DNA from 2 places in the Actinacidiphila sp. DG2A-62 genome. Region 1 is predicted to be linked to the other one. Evidence: riboswitches for the same ligand, from Rfam matches in the RefSeq annotation. Region 1 holds a riboswitch; the other holds the start of a gene.
What was found. A riboswitch is a leader RNA that binds a small molecule or an ion and turns the genes downstream of it on or off. The one in region 1 is predicted to bind glycine.
Positions count from the first base shown of each region.

Region 2: it holds a riboswitch for glycine, as region 1 does, so the genes downstream of both, gcvP (aminomethyl-transferring glycine dehydrogenase) here and gcvT (glycine cleavage system aminomethyltransferase GcvT) in region 1, are expected to answer to the same signal.

Region 1 covers NZ_JAYMGI010000002.1:6,462,276-6,469,505, forward strand. The annotation lists gene glyA (serine hydroxymethyltransferase) at 1-100, opposite strand, end outside; partial or broken gene gcvH (glycine cleavage system protein GcvH) at 161-549, opposite strand; gene gcvT (glycine cleavage system aminomethyltransferase GcvT) at 637-1,764, opposite strand; glycine riboswitch at 1,953-2,061, opposite strand; partial or broken gene VSR01_RS29130 (enhanced serine sensitivity protein SseB) at 2,174-2,913, shown strand; gene VSR01_RS29135 (enhanced serine sensitivity protein SseB C-terminal domain-containing protein) at 3,240-4,004, shown strand; gene VSR01_RS29140 (DUF885 family protein) at 4,109-5,635, opposite strand; gene VSR01_RS29145 (ABC transporter permease) at 5,947-6,945, shown strand; gene VSR01_RS29150 (ABC transporter substrate-binding protein) at 7,028-7,230, shown strand, end outside.
Region 2 covers NZ_JAYMGI010000002.1:8,135,496-8,142,725, reverse strand. The annotation lists gene gcvP (aminomethyl-transferring glycine dehydrogenase) at 1-2,229, opposite strand, end outside; glycine riboswitch at 2,285-2,408, opposite strand; glycine riboswitch at 2,409-2,517, opposite strand; partial or broken gene VSR01_RS38135 (PRC-barrel domain-containing protein) at 2,718-2,867, shown strand; gene VSR01_RS35750 (DNA polymerase IV) at 3,150-4,523, opposite strand; gene VSR01_RS35745 (MerR family transcriptional regulator) at 4,636-5,277, opposite strand; gene VSR01_RS35740 (bifunctional nuclease family protein) at 5,477-5,950, opposite strand; gene ftsR (transcriptional regulator FtsR) at 6,087-6,842, opposite strand; gene VSR01_RS38130 (FHA domain-containing protein) at 6,890-7,230, opposite strand, start outside.

The sequences.
Region 1 (7,230 bases):
CGATCATCTCCAGCGTGGACTGCTGGCGGTGCAGCTCGGCGTCGACCGCGGCGGCGACGTCGGGGTCGAACTCGTGCAGGGACTGGTTCAGCAGGGACATCTGCGGCGTCTCCTCATCGTCGGCGTCCTCGGCATCCTCGGGTCTGGCTCGGACCGCGGCTCAGCCCGCGACGAAGGCGTCGTACTCGGCGGACGACAGCAGCTCGGCGTCCTCGCCGGCCCCTCGGCCGTCCGCACCTTGAACAGCCAGCCGCCCTCGAACGGCGCCGAGTTGACCAGGGACGGGTCGTCGGAGACGTCCTGGTTGACCTCGGTGACCTCACCGGACACCGGAGAGAACAGGTCGCTGACCGACTTGGTGGACTCCAGCTCGCCGCAGGTCTCGCCGGCCGTCACCGTCGCCCCCACCTCGGGGAGCTGGACGAAGACCACGTCGCCGAGCGCGTCGGCGGCGTGCGAGGTGATGCCCACGGTGCGCACGCCGTCCGCGGGCTCCGAGACCCACTCGTGCTCCTTGCTGTAACGCAGCTGCTCAGGATTGATGCTCATGACGGAATTCTCCCGGATGATCAGAGGAAGGGTGCGGAACGAAAGGCGGGCGGCCGGCGCGTGCGGCCGGCCGGCGCCCCGGGGCGCTCAGCGCTCGCGCCGGTAGAACGGCAGCGCCACCACGTCGTACGGCTCCTGCGTGCCGCGGATGTCCACCGCGACGCCGGCCGTGCCGGGCGCCGCGTGCGACGGGTCCACATAGGCCATCGCGATCGGCACGCCGAGGGTGGGGGAGGGAGCGCCGGAGGTCACCTCGCCGATGACCCGGCCGGTGCCGTCGGTGACCGGGTAGCCGGCCCGCGGCACCCGGCGGCCCTGGGCGACCAGCCCGACCAGCACCCGGGGCGGCTGCGCGGCGGCCTTCTCCGCCGCCGTGGCGAGCGCCTCCCGGCCCACGAAGTCGCCGGGCTTGTCGAACTTCACCACCCGGCCGAGCCCGGCGTCGAACGGCGTCAGCGCGGTGGTCAGCTCGTGGCCGTACAGCGGCATGCCGGCCTCCAGGCGCAGCGTGTCGCGGCAGGACAGCCCGCACGGCACGAGCCCGGCCGGGGCGCCCGCCTCGGTGAGCGCCTGCCACAGCCGCTCGGCGTCGGCGGGGGAGACGAACAGCTCGAAGCCGTCCTCACCGGTGTAGCCGGTGCGGGCGATCAGCGCGTCCACCCCGGCGACCGTGCCGGGCAGGCCCGCGTAGTACTTCAGGCCGTCCAGGTCGGCGTCGGTCAGCGAGGCCAGGATCGCCGGGGACTGCGGGCCCTGCACGGCCAGCAGCGCGTACGCGTCCCGGTCGTCGCGCACCGCCGCGTCGAAGCCCGCCGCCCGCTCGGCCAGCGCGTCCAGCACGGTCTGCGCGTTGGAGGCGTTGGCGACGACCAGGAACTCCCGCTCGGCCAGCCGGTAGACGATCAGGTCGTCCAGGATGCCGCCGTCCGGCGCGCAGATCATCGTGTACCGGGCCCGGCCGACCGCGAGCGCCGACAGGTGGCCGACCAGCGCGTGGTCCAGCAGCTCGCCGGCCTGCGGGCCGGTCACCGCGATCTCGCCCATGTGGGACAGGTCGAACAGGCCGGCGCGGGTGCGTACCGCCTGGTGCTCCTCGCGCTCGCTGGCGTAGCGCAGCGGCATGTCCCAGCCGGCGAAGTCGGTCATGGTCGCGCCGAGGGCGCGGTGCACCGCGTCGAGTGCGGTGCGGCGGGGCTGGCTCGGGGGTGCGCTCATCGGAAACGGGCTCCCAGGTGAGGACGGTCCGGGTGTCGCGGACGGTACGGGTACGAGGCCGAAGCGGCCTCCCCATCTGTCATCGGAACCTGAGAGGTTCACCGTGACCCCGCCAGGGGTCCGGCTTGCACCGTGGGTGGGAGGGGCCGCGGCCGCCGGGCCGGGATCCCTCCGCTTTTCAGATCTGCCTCGCCCGCGCGGTATCTGTGCCTGAGAGATTCAAGGGAGGACTTGCTCCTTCGGCGCCCGGCGCCCTCCCCTGGGGGGACGGAACCGGAACTCTCCCGCGCGGCCTCCAACGGCCGGTATGCGTGTTGTGCCGCCCATCATTGCATGCCCGGCCCGTACCGCCGCACGAGCGGCTAGGGTTTCCCGGGCAACGGCGGCACATGGGCGGACAAGGGTGGACATGGAGAATCCGGCACCGTACATACCGTACTCATGGCCGGCGAACGAGCTGGAGGAAGTGCTGTCGGCGAGCGTCGGCAACCCGTCGGCCGGCCCCGGCTGATGGAGGTCCTCGGCCGTTCCCGGGTGTGGGTACCGCTGCCCAACGGCGGCGGCGCCCCCGGCTTCGACCTGCCCACCATGGAGTTGGGCGGCGCGCCCTACGTGCCGGTCTTCAGCTCCGAGCAGCAGTTCCGGCAGGCCGCCGAGGGCATGTCCTGCACGGTCGCGCCGGTGCACGAGTTCGCCCGCGGGCTGCCCCCGGCGGTCGGCATCGCGGTGAACCCCGGCGGCGCGGTCGGCGTGCCGCTGCCGCCCGCGGCGGTCGCCGAGCTGTGCCGGGCCGACCCGGGCACCGGGACGCCCGCCCCCGGCGCGCGGGTGCTGCTGTGGGAGCCGGACCACGAGGACGAGCCGGTGGAGTTCCTGGCGGCGGCAGCGGCGGAGTTCGCGGTGACCCCGGTGGTGCTCACCGCCCGCCGCACGCTGGCCTCGGTCGAGGACGAGCCGCCGGCGCTGTTCGTCGGCGTCGAGCTGGACCGCTGGCAGGAGGAGGACCGGGCGGCGGCGATGGACGCGATCAGCCGGGCGCTGGGCGCGCAGCCGCTGCACTGGGAGGTCCACCTGATCCTGCTGGACGTCGCGCAGGACCCGGTGGGCGACTGGATGCTGGAGACGGTCCGGCCGTTCTACGCCCGCGACTGCAGCCGGCGGCAGGCCGGCGCGTGCTCCGCCCCGCGAGGCGGCCCGGCCCGGCGGGGCGGCCCCGCGCGGCGGCGCGTATACGTGCCGTTTACGCGGCCTATAGACGGTGCGGCTTGGGTGTGCGGTGGGGCGCGGCGCGCGTGCGGCGCCCCCGGCGCGCGGGCCGGACCCGCACGCCGCTGTGGTGCGGCTCGCGTCGGGACGCGTTCCGCCGGGAACACTCGACCTGATTTGATGGCGCCGGGAGGAACCTCGGGAGCGGCCCGGGGCCCCGGCACGACGGCGAAGCGGAATCGGCGGACGAACGGAAAGGGCGGTCCCAGGTGATCGCGGGCGCGCAAGGCGGTGCGGCGGCGGCCGGCCAGGTGGAGCAGACCCTGCTCCAGGTGGCGCCCGGCCGGTTCGACGCATACGAGGACCTGCTCGCGTCGCTCGCCGAGGGCCAGGTGTGGATGCTGCTGTGGCAGGGCTCGCCCGGTTCGCCCGACGCCCAGTACGGCAGCATGCAGGTCGGCGGGCACCCGTACGCGCCCTGCGCGACCTCGCCGCGCGAGCTTGCGGCCAGCGGCTGGACCCGCGAGCACGAGGTGGTCTCCGGGCGGGACATCGCGCTGACCCTCTACCCCGACCGCTGCGGTCTGTGGCTCAACCCGCACGCGTCCGGCGGCGGCGTCGGCGTGCCCTGGGCGGACCTGCGGCGGATCGCGGTCGGCCTGGACCTGCTGCCCGCGGGGCCGCTGCAGATCGGCGAACCCTCGCTGCAGCTCCCGCAGTTCGACGCGCTGCTCGCCCAGGCCGCCCAGAACACCCCGGCGGTGCGCTCGCTGCGCCGCGCCTGGGTGCAGCCGGCCCTCGGCGAGCCGTACCTGGCCATCGGCGTGGAGGTCTACGACGGCGCGCCGCAGGCCGTGGAGTCGGTGCGGCAGATGATGCGGCAGGCGGTCGCCGGGGTGCCCGACGGGGTGGCGGTCTCCACGGTCGCGATGGCCGACGCGTACGACCCGGTCGCGCTGTGGATGCGCAGCAACGCCGCCGCCTTCTTCGACCGCGACGCCTACGCCCGCCGGGCCGCCTGGGGCCGGCCGTAGCAGCGGGCCGCGCCCGCAGGCCTTCCGGCGCCGGTACGCTCACCCGTCCGCGTAAGCCCTCGGCCCGGGGCCGCGCCCGCCCCGCGCGCCCCCGGGCGACCCCGCTACCCGCGCCCGGGCGGCCGGGTGAGTGCCGCGTCGATCAGGCCCAGCGGCGGGCTGCCCAGCGCGAGCAGCGCCGCGTGGAACCGGGGCAGCCCGAAGTCCGCGCCCCACGCCCGGCGCGCCTTCTCGCGCAGCCGGAGGATCTCCAGCTTGCCCCAGGTGTAGCGGCCGTAGCCGGCGTCGAAGGTGCCGCGGCGCGCCTCGGAGGCGGCGCCGGCCCGCGCCAGGTGGGCGTCGCGCATGAACAGCCGCGTCGCCTCCTCCAGGTCCATCCCCCCGGTGTGCAGGCCGATCGCGCAGGTCAGCCGGGTCACCCGGACCAGCGCCTCCAGCGCGACGCCGATCGCGAAGCGCGGGTCGCGGGCCCGGAAGCCCTCGTCGAGGCAGACCTCCTCCACGTAGTGCGCCCAGCCCTCGGCGAAGGACAGGCTGTGCAGCTCCCGGCGCACCCGGCCCGCGGCCCGGCGCAGCGCCCGGCCGTGCGCGAAGTGCCCCGGCGCCACCTCGTGCACGGTGATCGACGGCAGGCTGGTGCGGCTGAAGACGGTCAGCCACTCCTCCTGCTCCCGCGCCGGCCAGTCCGGCTCCGGCGGCGTCACGTGGTACCAGGACGGGGCGTCCGCCTCGGCCGGCGCCGCCCAGTTCATCATCGCCATCGACCAGCGGCGCGACGGCGGCGCCGGACCCACCAGGCACTCGCCGTCCACATACGGCACGAGCCCCCGGTCCCGGGTGAAGTCCACCACCTCGTCGGTCAGCCGCGCGGCCTCCGCGATCACCCCGTCGGCGTCCGGGTGGTCGGCGAGCAGCTCCGGGATCAGCTCGTCCGGAGTGCGGTGCGGGTCCAGCGCCCGGCAGGAGTCGGTGAGCAGCTCGGTCAGCCGGGCCCGCTCGCGCTCCGCCTGCCGCGCCAGCGCGTCCAGGTCCACCCGCAGTCCCTCCTGCGCGCCCATCAGCGCGGCCAGCGCCGGGCCGCCCAGCCGCGGGTCCGGGTCGCCCTCGCGGGCCGCCCGCTCCAGGTGCGCCACCAGCGCGGCGTGCGCCCGCAGCGCCGCGGCCTCGGTGCCGCCGCGCTCGGCGTCCAGGCCCGCGGCGAGCCCGTGCGCCGCGCCCAGCAGCGCCTGCGCGACCGGCGCGGGCACCGCGTCCAGCGAGCGCAGCGAGCCCTCCACCGCCTCCGGCCACTGCTCCAGATGCCTGGCGCGGGCCCGCGCGCGCTCCCGGGCGGGCGCGTACTCCCGGTCGTAACAGGCGAGTTCGAGATTGGACAGGTGCGGATACGGGTCGCGCCGGTGCAGTTCGAGTTCGCCGTACTGGACGCGCACCGACTCCTCGAACACCCGCAGGTGCGCCTCGTCGTGCGGGTCGTCCAGCGGGCCGTCCGCATCCCGGGCGCGGTCGAGGGCGGCGAGCGCGGCGCGCACCCCGCCGGGGGAGAGGTCCTGCACCCGGCCGTCGTACTCGTGCAGGCCGGACATCTCCCGCGCCTGGGGCATCATCAGGTCGAACACCGCGCTGAGCCGCATCTCCACCACCCGACCGTACCCCGCCGTGTGTGCGGATAGCGGTGTCGCGCGCTCGGGTAACGGTCGAAGAAGCGACACATCACAGTTGCGCATCCCTTCTCCGTCAGGTCTGGCGGGTGATCGCGACGGCACACAAGAATCCAGCGGCAGGGGGCTGAGGCACGTCCGCGCACGTGCCTTCCGTATCAACCACAACAACCGCACCGCCGGTTGTGGCATCCGCACCACCCACATCCGATGAGTGATGAGTGGGGCCGCTACAGCGGCGGGCGTGCGTCGGCTACCCGCCGGCGAGAGGGGTCAGCTGCACCATGACCGCACCGATGGAGACCACCCCTGGGCAGGCAGGGCCACCACCCGAGGCCATCCTCAGCGGGGCGGGGCGGAAGACGATCGAGGGCCGCTCCCTCGGTCGCATCGCCTGGACGCGACTGAAACGCGACAAGGCCGCCATGGCCGGTGGTGTGGTCGTGATCCTCCTGGTGATCCTGGCCATCCTGGCCAAGCCCATCGAGTCGGTCTTCGGCCTCGACCCGAACCAGTTCCACCAGGACCTCATCGACCCCGAACTGCTGTCGCCCAAGAGCGGCTGGGGCGGCATGAGCTGGGCGCACCCGCTGGGCGTGGACCCGAAGTTCGGCCGCGACATCCTGGCCCGGATCATCGAGGGCTCCTGGATCTCGATGCTGGTGGCCACCGGCGCCACGCTGCTGTCGGTGGTGATCGGCACGGTCATGGGCATCGTCGCGGGGTACTACGGCGGCTGGGTCGACAGCGTTATCAGCCGCCTGATGGACACCTTCCTGGCCTTCCCGCTGCTGCTGTTCGCGATCTCGATCTCCGCCTCCCTGCAGGACGGCGCCTTCGGTCTGAACGGCCTGCCGCTGCGGATCTCGGTGCTGATCTTCGTGATCGGCTTCTTCAACTGGCCGTACATGGGCCGCATCATCCGCGGCCAGACTCTCAGCCTGCGCGAGCGCGAGTTCGTGGAGGCGGCCCGGAGCCTGGGCGCGCGCGGACCGTTCATCCTCTTCCGCGAGCTGCTGCCCAACCTGGTGGCGCCGATCCTGGTCTACTCGACCCTGCTGATCCCCACCAACATCCTCTTCGAGGCCGCGCTGAGCTTCCTCGGCGTGGGCATCGCGCCGCCGCAGGCGTCCTGGGGCGGCATGCTCACGCAGGCGGTGGACGTCTACCAGTCCGACCCGCAGTTCATGTTCGTGCCCGGCCTGGCGATCTTCATCACCGTGCTGGCCTTCAACCTCCTCGGCGACGGGCTGCGCGACGCGCTCGATCCGCGCAGCAAGTGACCTCACCGGCGGACCCCAGGGCACCCGCCCACCACCCGGGGCAACTCAAGGACACCCCAAGGAACAGGGAGCAATCTTCGGTATGAACACCAGAAAAGCGACAGCCGCGCTGGCGCTTGTCACCGCCATGGCCCTGGGGGCTTCGGCCTGCGGCGGCTCCAAGAGCAGCTCGGGCGGGTCGGGCAAGAAGGACGACGCGCTCACGCAGATCGTCAACAAGTCCGACAAGAAGGGCGGGACGGTCACCCTCGAGGACTCCGACGTCCCGGACTCCCTCGACCCGGG
Region 2 (7,230 bases), 1.7 Mb from region 1:
GTGGTTGGGCAGGTACGGCGCCAGGTGGGCGCGGACCGCGACCGGGCCGACGCCCGGACCGCCGCCGCCGTGCGGGATGCAGAAGGTCTTGTGCAGGTTCAGGTGCGAGACGTCGGCGCCGAAGCGGCCCGGGCGGGCCAGGCCGACCAGCGCGTTGAGGTTGGCGCCGTCCACGTAGACCTGGCCGCCCGCGTCGTGCACGGCCGCGCACACCTCGGTGATGTTGTCCTCGAAGACGCCGTGCGTGGAGGGGTAGGTGACCATCAGCACGGCCAGCTCGTCGCGGTGCTGCTCGATCTTGGCGTGCAGGTCCTCGATGTCCACGTCGCCGTTCTGGCCGGTCTTGACGACGACCACCTTCATGCCGGCCATCACCGCGCTCGCGGCGTTGGTGCCGTGCGCGGAGGAGGGGATCAGGCAGACGGTGCGGGCGGTGTCGCCGTTGGCGCGGTGGTAGGCGCGCACCGCCAGCAGTCCGGCCAGTTCGCCCTGAGAGCCGGCGTTGGGCTGCAGGCTCACCGCGTCGTAGCCGGTGACCTCGGCGAGCTGCCGCTCCAGGCCGCGGATCAGCTCCAGGTAACCGGCCGCCTGCTCGATCGGCGCGAAGGGGTGCAGCGCGCCGAACTCCGGCCAGGTGACCGGCTCCATCTCGGTGGTCGCGTTGAGCTTCATGGTGCACGAGCCGAGCGGGATCATGCCGCGGTCCAGCGCGTAGTCCCGGTCGGCGAGCCGGCGCAGGTAGCGCAGCATCGCGGTCTCGCTGCGGTGCTGGTGGAAGACCGGGTGGGTCAGGTACGGCTCGGTGCGGGCCAGTGCCGCGGGCAGCGCGTCCCCGGCCTGCCCGGCGGTCGACGCGTCCAGTGCGTCGAGGTCGGCGGCGGGCGCCCCGAAGGCGGCGAGGACCGCCGCCAGCTGGTCCCGGGTGGTGGTCTCGTCGCAGGCGACGCCGACCCGGTCGGCGTCGGTCAGCCGGAGGTTGACGCCGGCCTCGCGGGCGGCGGCCACGATCTCGGCGGCCCGGCCGGGGACCCGCGCGGTGACCGTGTCGAAGAACTCCGCGTGCTCGATCTCCACGCCGCCGGCCCGCAGTCCCGCCGCGAGCAGTTCGGCGTAGCGGTGGGTGCGCCGGGCGATCCCGGCCAGGCCCTCGGGTCCGTGGTAGACGGCGTACATCCCGGCCATGACGGCGAGCAGGACCTGCGCGGTGCAGATGTTGCTGGTGGCCTTCTCGCGCCGGATGTGCTGCTCGCGGGTCTGCAGCGCCAGCCGGTACGCCTTCGCGCCGTCCGCGTCGACGGAGACGCCGACCAGGCGTCCCGGCAGGTTGCGGGCGTAGCTCTCGCGGACCGCCATGTAGCCGGCGTGCGGGCCGCCGAAGCCCATCGGGACGCCGAAGCGCTGGGTGGTGCCCACCGCGATGTCGGCGCCGAGCGCGCCGGGAGAGGTGAGCAGCGTCAGCGCCAGCAGGTCGGCGGCGACGGTGACGACCGCGCCCAGCTGGTGCGCGGCCTCGACGACCGGCCGCAGGTCGCGCACCGCGCCCGAGGCGCCGGGGTACTGCAGCAGCACGCCGAACACGCCGCGCTCGGCGGCCTCGGCGGGGATGCCGTCGCGGAGGTCGGCGACGACGACCTCGACGCCGGTCGGTTCGGCGCGGGTGCGCAGCACGGCCAGGGTCTGCGGGAAGGTGTCGGCGTCGACCAGGAAGACGCCCTGCTTGACCTTGCCGACCCGGCGCGACAGCGCCATCGCCTCGGCGGCCGCGGTGCCCTCGTCCAGCAGCGACGCCCCGGAGGTGGGCAGGCCGGTGAGGTCGGCGACGACCGTCTGGAAGTTCAGCAGCGCCTCCAGCCGCCCCTGCGAGATCTCCGGCTGGTACGGGGTGTACGCGGTGTACCAGGCGGGGTTCTCCATGACATTGCGCAGGATGACCGGCGGGGTGAAGGTGCCGTAGTAGCCGAGGCCGATCATCGGCGCGAGCACCTGGTTGCGGTCGGCCAGCGCCCGCAGTTCGGCGAGCGCCTCGGCCTCGGTGAGCGCCCGGGGCAGGCCGAGCGCCTCGGCGCTCCTGATCGCGTCGGGCACGGCGGCGGCGGTCAGCTCGTCCAGCGAGCCGTAGCCGACCTGGGCGAGCATCTTGGCCTCGGCCTCGGCGTCGGGCCCGATGTGGCGGCGCTCGAACGGCACGCCGGCTTCCAGCTCGGCGAGGGTGGTGCGGCGGTCAGTCATCTGCGGAGGCCTCCTGGTCTGCGACGACCTTCGGGGGTGCCGTGGCACCCGGACGGCCTCCCCCTCTGTCATCAGAACCTGAGAGCTTCACCGCCCGTCGCGGGCGGCTTTCACCGTCGGTGAGGACGCGTCCCGGAGGCGGCGACGCTTCCGGGTCAGGTCCTGCTTTCCAGAGTGACCTCGCCCGTGCGGTACGGATGCCTGAGAGATTCCGGGGAGGGATTGCTCCTTCGGCGCCTCCGTGACGCCCTTGCGTGCGCCGGCGGAGGACTCTCCCGCATGGGGTCTGCAGCCGTCTCCAGACTACCAGCGCGCCCGGCGCGCGCCCCGGCGCCGCCCTGCCGGACCGCACCCGCGCCGCCCGGACCGCCGCGCGCCGCGCTGCCCGCCCGGCCGTTCCGAGTCGACAGCGCCCGTAATGTGGCTTTGGCTGGTGTCCAGCAAGCAGTCAGTTCGCCTGGGGTGCTTCACCGTGAGTTGGAGGGACCGTGCAGAGCGACATCGATCCGCGGAGCCTGATCGGGCGACGTGCCTTCGACCGCGACGGTACGAAGATCGGCACGGTCGACGAGGTGTACCTCGATGACGCGACCGGGACCCCCGAGTGGGCCGCGGTCCGCACCGGGCTGTTCACCCGCGACGCCTTCGTGCCGCTGGAGCCCAGCACGCTGGAGGACGGGCAGCTGCGCGTCCCGTACGAGAAGTCCCTGATCAAGGACGCGCCGGACTTCGGCGTGGGCCGTCATCTGTCGCCCGAGCAGGAGCTGCAGCTCTACCACCACTACGGAATGGACGTGCCGCGGGCGAACCCCAGCCGGCGGCGCCGGAGCGGGACTTCGGCCGGGTCGGCCGGGAGGACTGAACCTCGCGGGCCTGCCGCACCCGCCGACCGCGCGGGCCGGTGGCACCGGCCGGGCGCGCTAGCCGGCCGCCGGCGACCGGTCCCGGGACATCGGGGCGAGCGGCAGCGGCTCGCCGTGGCAGAGCGCGGGGTCGTCGGCGGCGAAGGTGCGGACGCGGCCGGGGCGGGTGTCGGAGGGCACCTCGAAGCGGACGGTCACCCGCCCGACGCCGCTGCCCTGCACCCATCCGTTGCCGTGCTCCTCGTGCACCACGTCCTGCCCGGGCAGCCAGCGCCTGGCGTGCCCCTCGGGGACCGGCGGGGGCTCGGACGGCAGGTCGGCGGCCTCGTCCACGGTGCCGCCGGCGCCGCCCTCCCCCGCGTGCTGTGCGAACAGGTCCTCCTGGGTGAAGTCCGCCAGGCCCGCGACGCCCACCCCGAGCAGCCGGACGCCGCCGGTGGTGTCCACGGCCTCGACCAGCCGCCGCGCGGTCTCCCTGACCACGGCGGGGTCGTCGGTGGGGGCGCGCAGGGTCTCGGAGCGGGTCAGCGTGGAGAAGTCGTAGCGGCGGACCTTGATCACCACGGTGCGCCCGGACCGGCCGGCGCCGCGCAGCCGCTGCACGCAGCGTTCGGCGAGGCGGTCGATCTCGTGGCGGACGTGGGCGCGGTCGGTCAGGTCGTACTCGAAGGTGTCCTCGACGGAGATGGACTTCACGTCCCGGTCGGCGACCACCGGGCGGTTGTCGAGGCCGGCGGCCATCGCGTAGAGGCCGGTGCCGTGCGCCTTGCCGAGCAGCCGGACCAGCTCCGGCTCGCCGGCGTGGGTGATCTCGGCGACGGTGGTGATCCCGGCCTTGCGCAGGTGCTCGGCGGTGGCCGGGCCGACGCCCCACAGGGTGCGCACCGGCAACGGGTCGAGCAGCGCCCGCTCGGTGCCCGGCTCGACCACCACCAGGCCGTCGGGCTTGGCCCGCTCCGAGGCGATCTTGGCGAGCAGCTTGGAGCCGGCCAGGCCCACCGAGGCGGTCAGGCCCGTGGCGGCCCTGATCCGGGCCCGCAGGCGCTCGGCGACGACCCGCGGCGGGTCGGCGCCCCCGTCGGCCGCGGCGCCCGCCTCCAGGTCCAGGAAGGCCTCGTCGAGGCTCAGCGGCTCTATCAGCGGCGAGACCTCGGCGAGCAGGGCCATCACGGTCTCGCTGACCTGGCGGTAGATGCCGAAGCGGGGGTAGAGGTACGCGGCGTTCGGGCAGAGCCTGCGGGCGTGCGCGGTGGCCATGGCGGAGTGGACGCCGTGCACGCGTGCCTCGTAGGACGCGGTCGACACCACGCCCCGGTTCCCCAGGCCGCCGACCACCACCGGCTTGCCCCGCAGGCTCGGCTTGGCCGCCTGCTCGACCGCGGCGAAGAACGCGTCCATGTCCAGGTGGAGGATCGTCGGCGCACTTCTCACACCTCGATCGTGCCGCACACCGCCGACATCGGCCGTACACGTGTACGGTGCGGCGCGGATACAGGGCCCGTACGGGGGGCCCGGACGGCGCGAATATCAGGCGGGGCGAATTTCAGACGGCGCGGTTGCTGCGGCGGCGCGCCAGTTCGTCGGCGGGGTTGTGGCCGATCAGGGTCTCCCCGGTGTCGACCCGCTCGCCGTGCATCTGGGACAGCGCGCTCTCCACGTCCCGCCACACCACGCCGACCGCGATGCCGAAGACGCCCTGGCCGCCCTGAAGCAGGTCGACCACCTCGTCGGGCGAGGTGCACTCGTAGACCGTCGCGCCGTCGCTCATCAGGGTCATCCGGGTCAGCTCGGACGGACCGACCGAGCGCAGGTGCTGGACCGCGGTGCGGATGTTCTGCAGCGCCACGCCGGTGTCCAGCAGACGCTTGACGATCTTCAGCACGACCACGTCGCGGAAGCTGTAGAGCCGCTGGGTGCCGGAGCCGTAGGCCGGCCGCACGCTGGGCTCGACGAGTCCGGTGCGGGCCCAGTAGTCCAGCTGCCGGTAGGTGATGCCGGTGGCGGCGCACGCGGTGGGTCCGCGGTAGCCGATCCGCTCCGCGGCGGCGTCCGCGGCGCCGGCGGGCCCCCCGGGCGCCGTACGGGCCAGCGCCCCGTCGGTCGCAAACGGGCCGCCGGGCGGCAAACCGTCGCCGGTGCTTCTCACGCCGCCCTCCGTCCCTTCGCATCCCGTAGCCACGCGCATGTGCCACGAGACTTTCCACCTCGACGGTAGGCAGTCGTCAGGGGTGCGTCAACGATCGCCACACTCGGCACGCCGAGTGAAATTCACCCCAGGAGTGGTTTGCTTCGTCGCGCCCCGGGGAACGACTGACCGAATGCCCCTTCTCGGGGCAACCTTGCCTCGCCGAGGTCGGAACCGGCCGCCCGGTCGGCTCGCGGCCTCACTGGTTGCTGGTGCCGAAGTCCTCGGGCGAGATCTGGTCGAGGAACTCGCGGAACTTCTCCACCTCGTCCTCCTGCTCGTCGGGGATGGCGATGCCCGCGTCGTCCAGGACGCCGTCGCTGCCGTAGATCGGCGTGCCGGTGCGCAGCGCCAGCGCTATGGCGTCGGACGGGCGGGCACTGACCTCGACCCCGCTGGCGAACACCAGTACCGCGTAGAACACGTTGTCCCGCAGCTCCGTGATGCGCACCTCGGTGAGGGTCTGGCCCACCGCCTCCAGGACATCCTTGAAAAGGTCATGGGTGAGCGGCCGCGCCGGTGTCATGCCCTGCTGCGCGAAAGCGATGGCCGTCGCCTCCCCCGGCCCGATCCAGATGGGCAGGTACCGGTCGCCTCCCACTTCACGCAGGAGCACGATCGGTTGGTTGGAGGGCATTTCGACCCGGACACCCACAACGTCGAGCTCGTTCACACAGCAACCCTAGGCCGTGCCTGCCGGGTTTGGGTAGTCGGGCAGGCCGGAGCAGGGCCGTCCGGGCCCCCGACCGGGGGGTCGGGGGCCCCGGCGCGGCTTCCGACCTCGTCCTCGGCCGCCCCGGAGCCACCGCTCAGCGCAGCCTGGTCCGCAGCGCGGACTGCACCAGCGCGGCGTGCAGCCGCACCGACAGCTCCGCCAGCTCGCGCGCGGTGGTCTCGGCGTGGGTGCGGGTCTGCGGGTTGCGGTGCCGCCGCAGCGGCGCCACCACCTGCTCGACCAGGCCCGCCTCACGGTCCGCCGCCGCCTTCACCGCGCGCAGGTGCCGCGGCTCGAGGCCGAACCGGCCCAGGTCGGTGATCAGCCGGGCGATCTGCACGGCGTCCGCGTCGTAGCCGCCGTCGCGGCCGGCCTTGACCAGGCCGTAGGACTCCCACTCCGCCAGCTCCGCGCCGTCCGCCCCGGTGGCCGCGAGCAGCTCCTCACGGCCGATCCGCAGCTCGGCGGGCGGCTCGGGGTCGAAGGCCGCCGCCGCGGCGGCCGGGGCGTCCAGCGACTCGCGGGACTCGGCGGGACCGGGCAGCGCGACCTGCTCGCCGCGGTCCAGGGCGTCCAGGTGCTCCCGGATCACCCGCAGCGGCAGGTAGTGGTCGCGCTGCACCCGCAGGACGTACCCGAGCCGCTCCACGTCCTTGGCGGAGAACTTCCGGTAACCCGACGGGGTGCGCTGCGGCTCGACCAGGCCCTCCGCCTCCAGGAAGCGGATCTTGGAGATGGTGATCTCGGGGAACTCGTCCCGCAGCCTGCCGAGCACCGCGCCGATGCTCAGCAGCGCCTCGTCGGCCGCGGCGGCGCCGTTGCTCCCGGCGCCGCCTGACGTTCTCGGCATGAACACCTTCCCCGCGGGCCCGGACGCCCGCCTGCCTGTGCCCGGGGTCAGATGCCCCGCTGGCTCGCGTAGAAGACCAACCGGTACTTGCCGATCTGCACCTCGTCGCCGTTGGACAGCGGCACCGCGTCGATCCGCTCCCGGTTGACGTACGTGCCGTTCAGGCTGCCGACGTCCGAGACGGTGAAGCCGCCGTCGGAGCCGCGCCGGAACTCCACGTGCCGGCGCGAGACCGTCACGTCGTCCAGGAAGATGTCGCTCTGCGGGTGGCGGCCCGCGGTGGTCAGCTCACCGTCGAGCAGGAAGCGACTGCCGGAGTTGGGCCCCCGGCGCACCACCAGCAGCGCCGAGCCGATCGGCAGGGCGTCGACCGCGGCCTGCGCCTCGG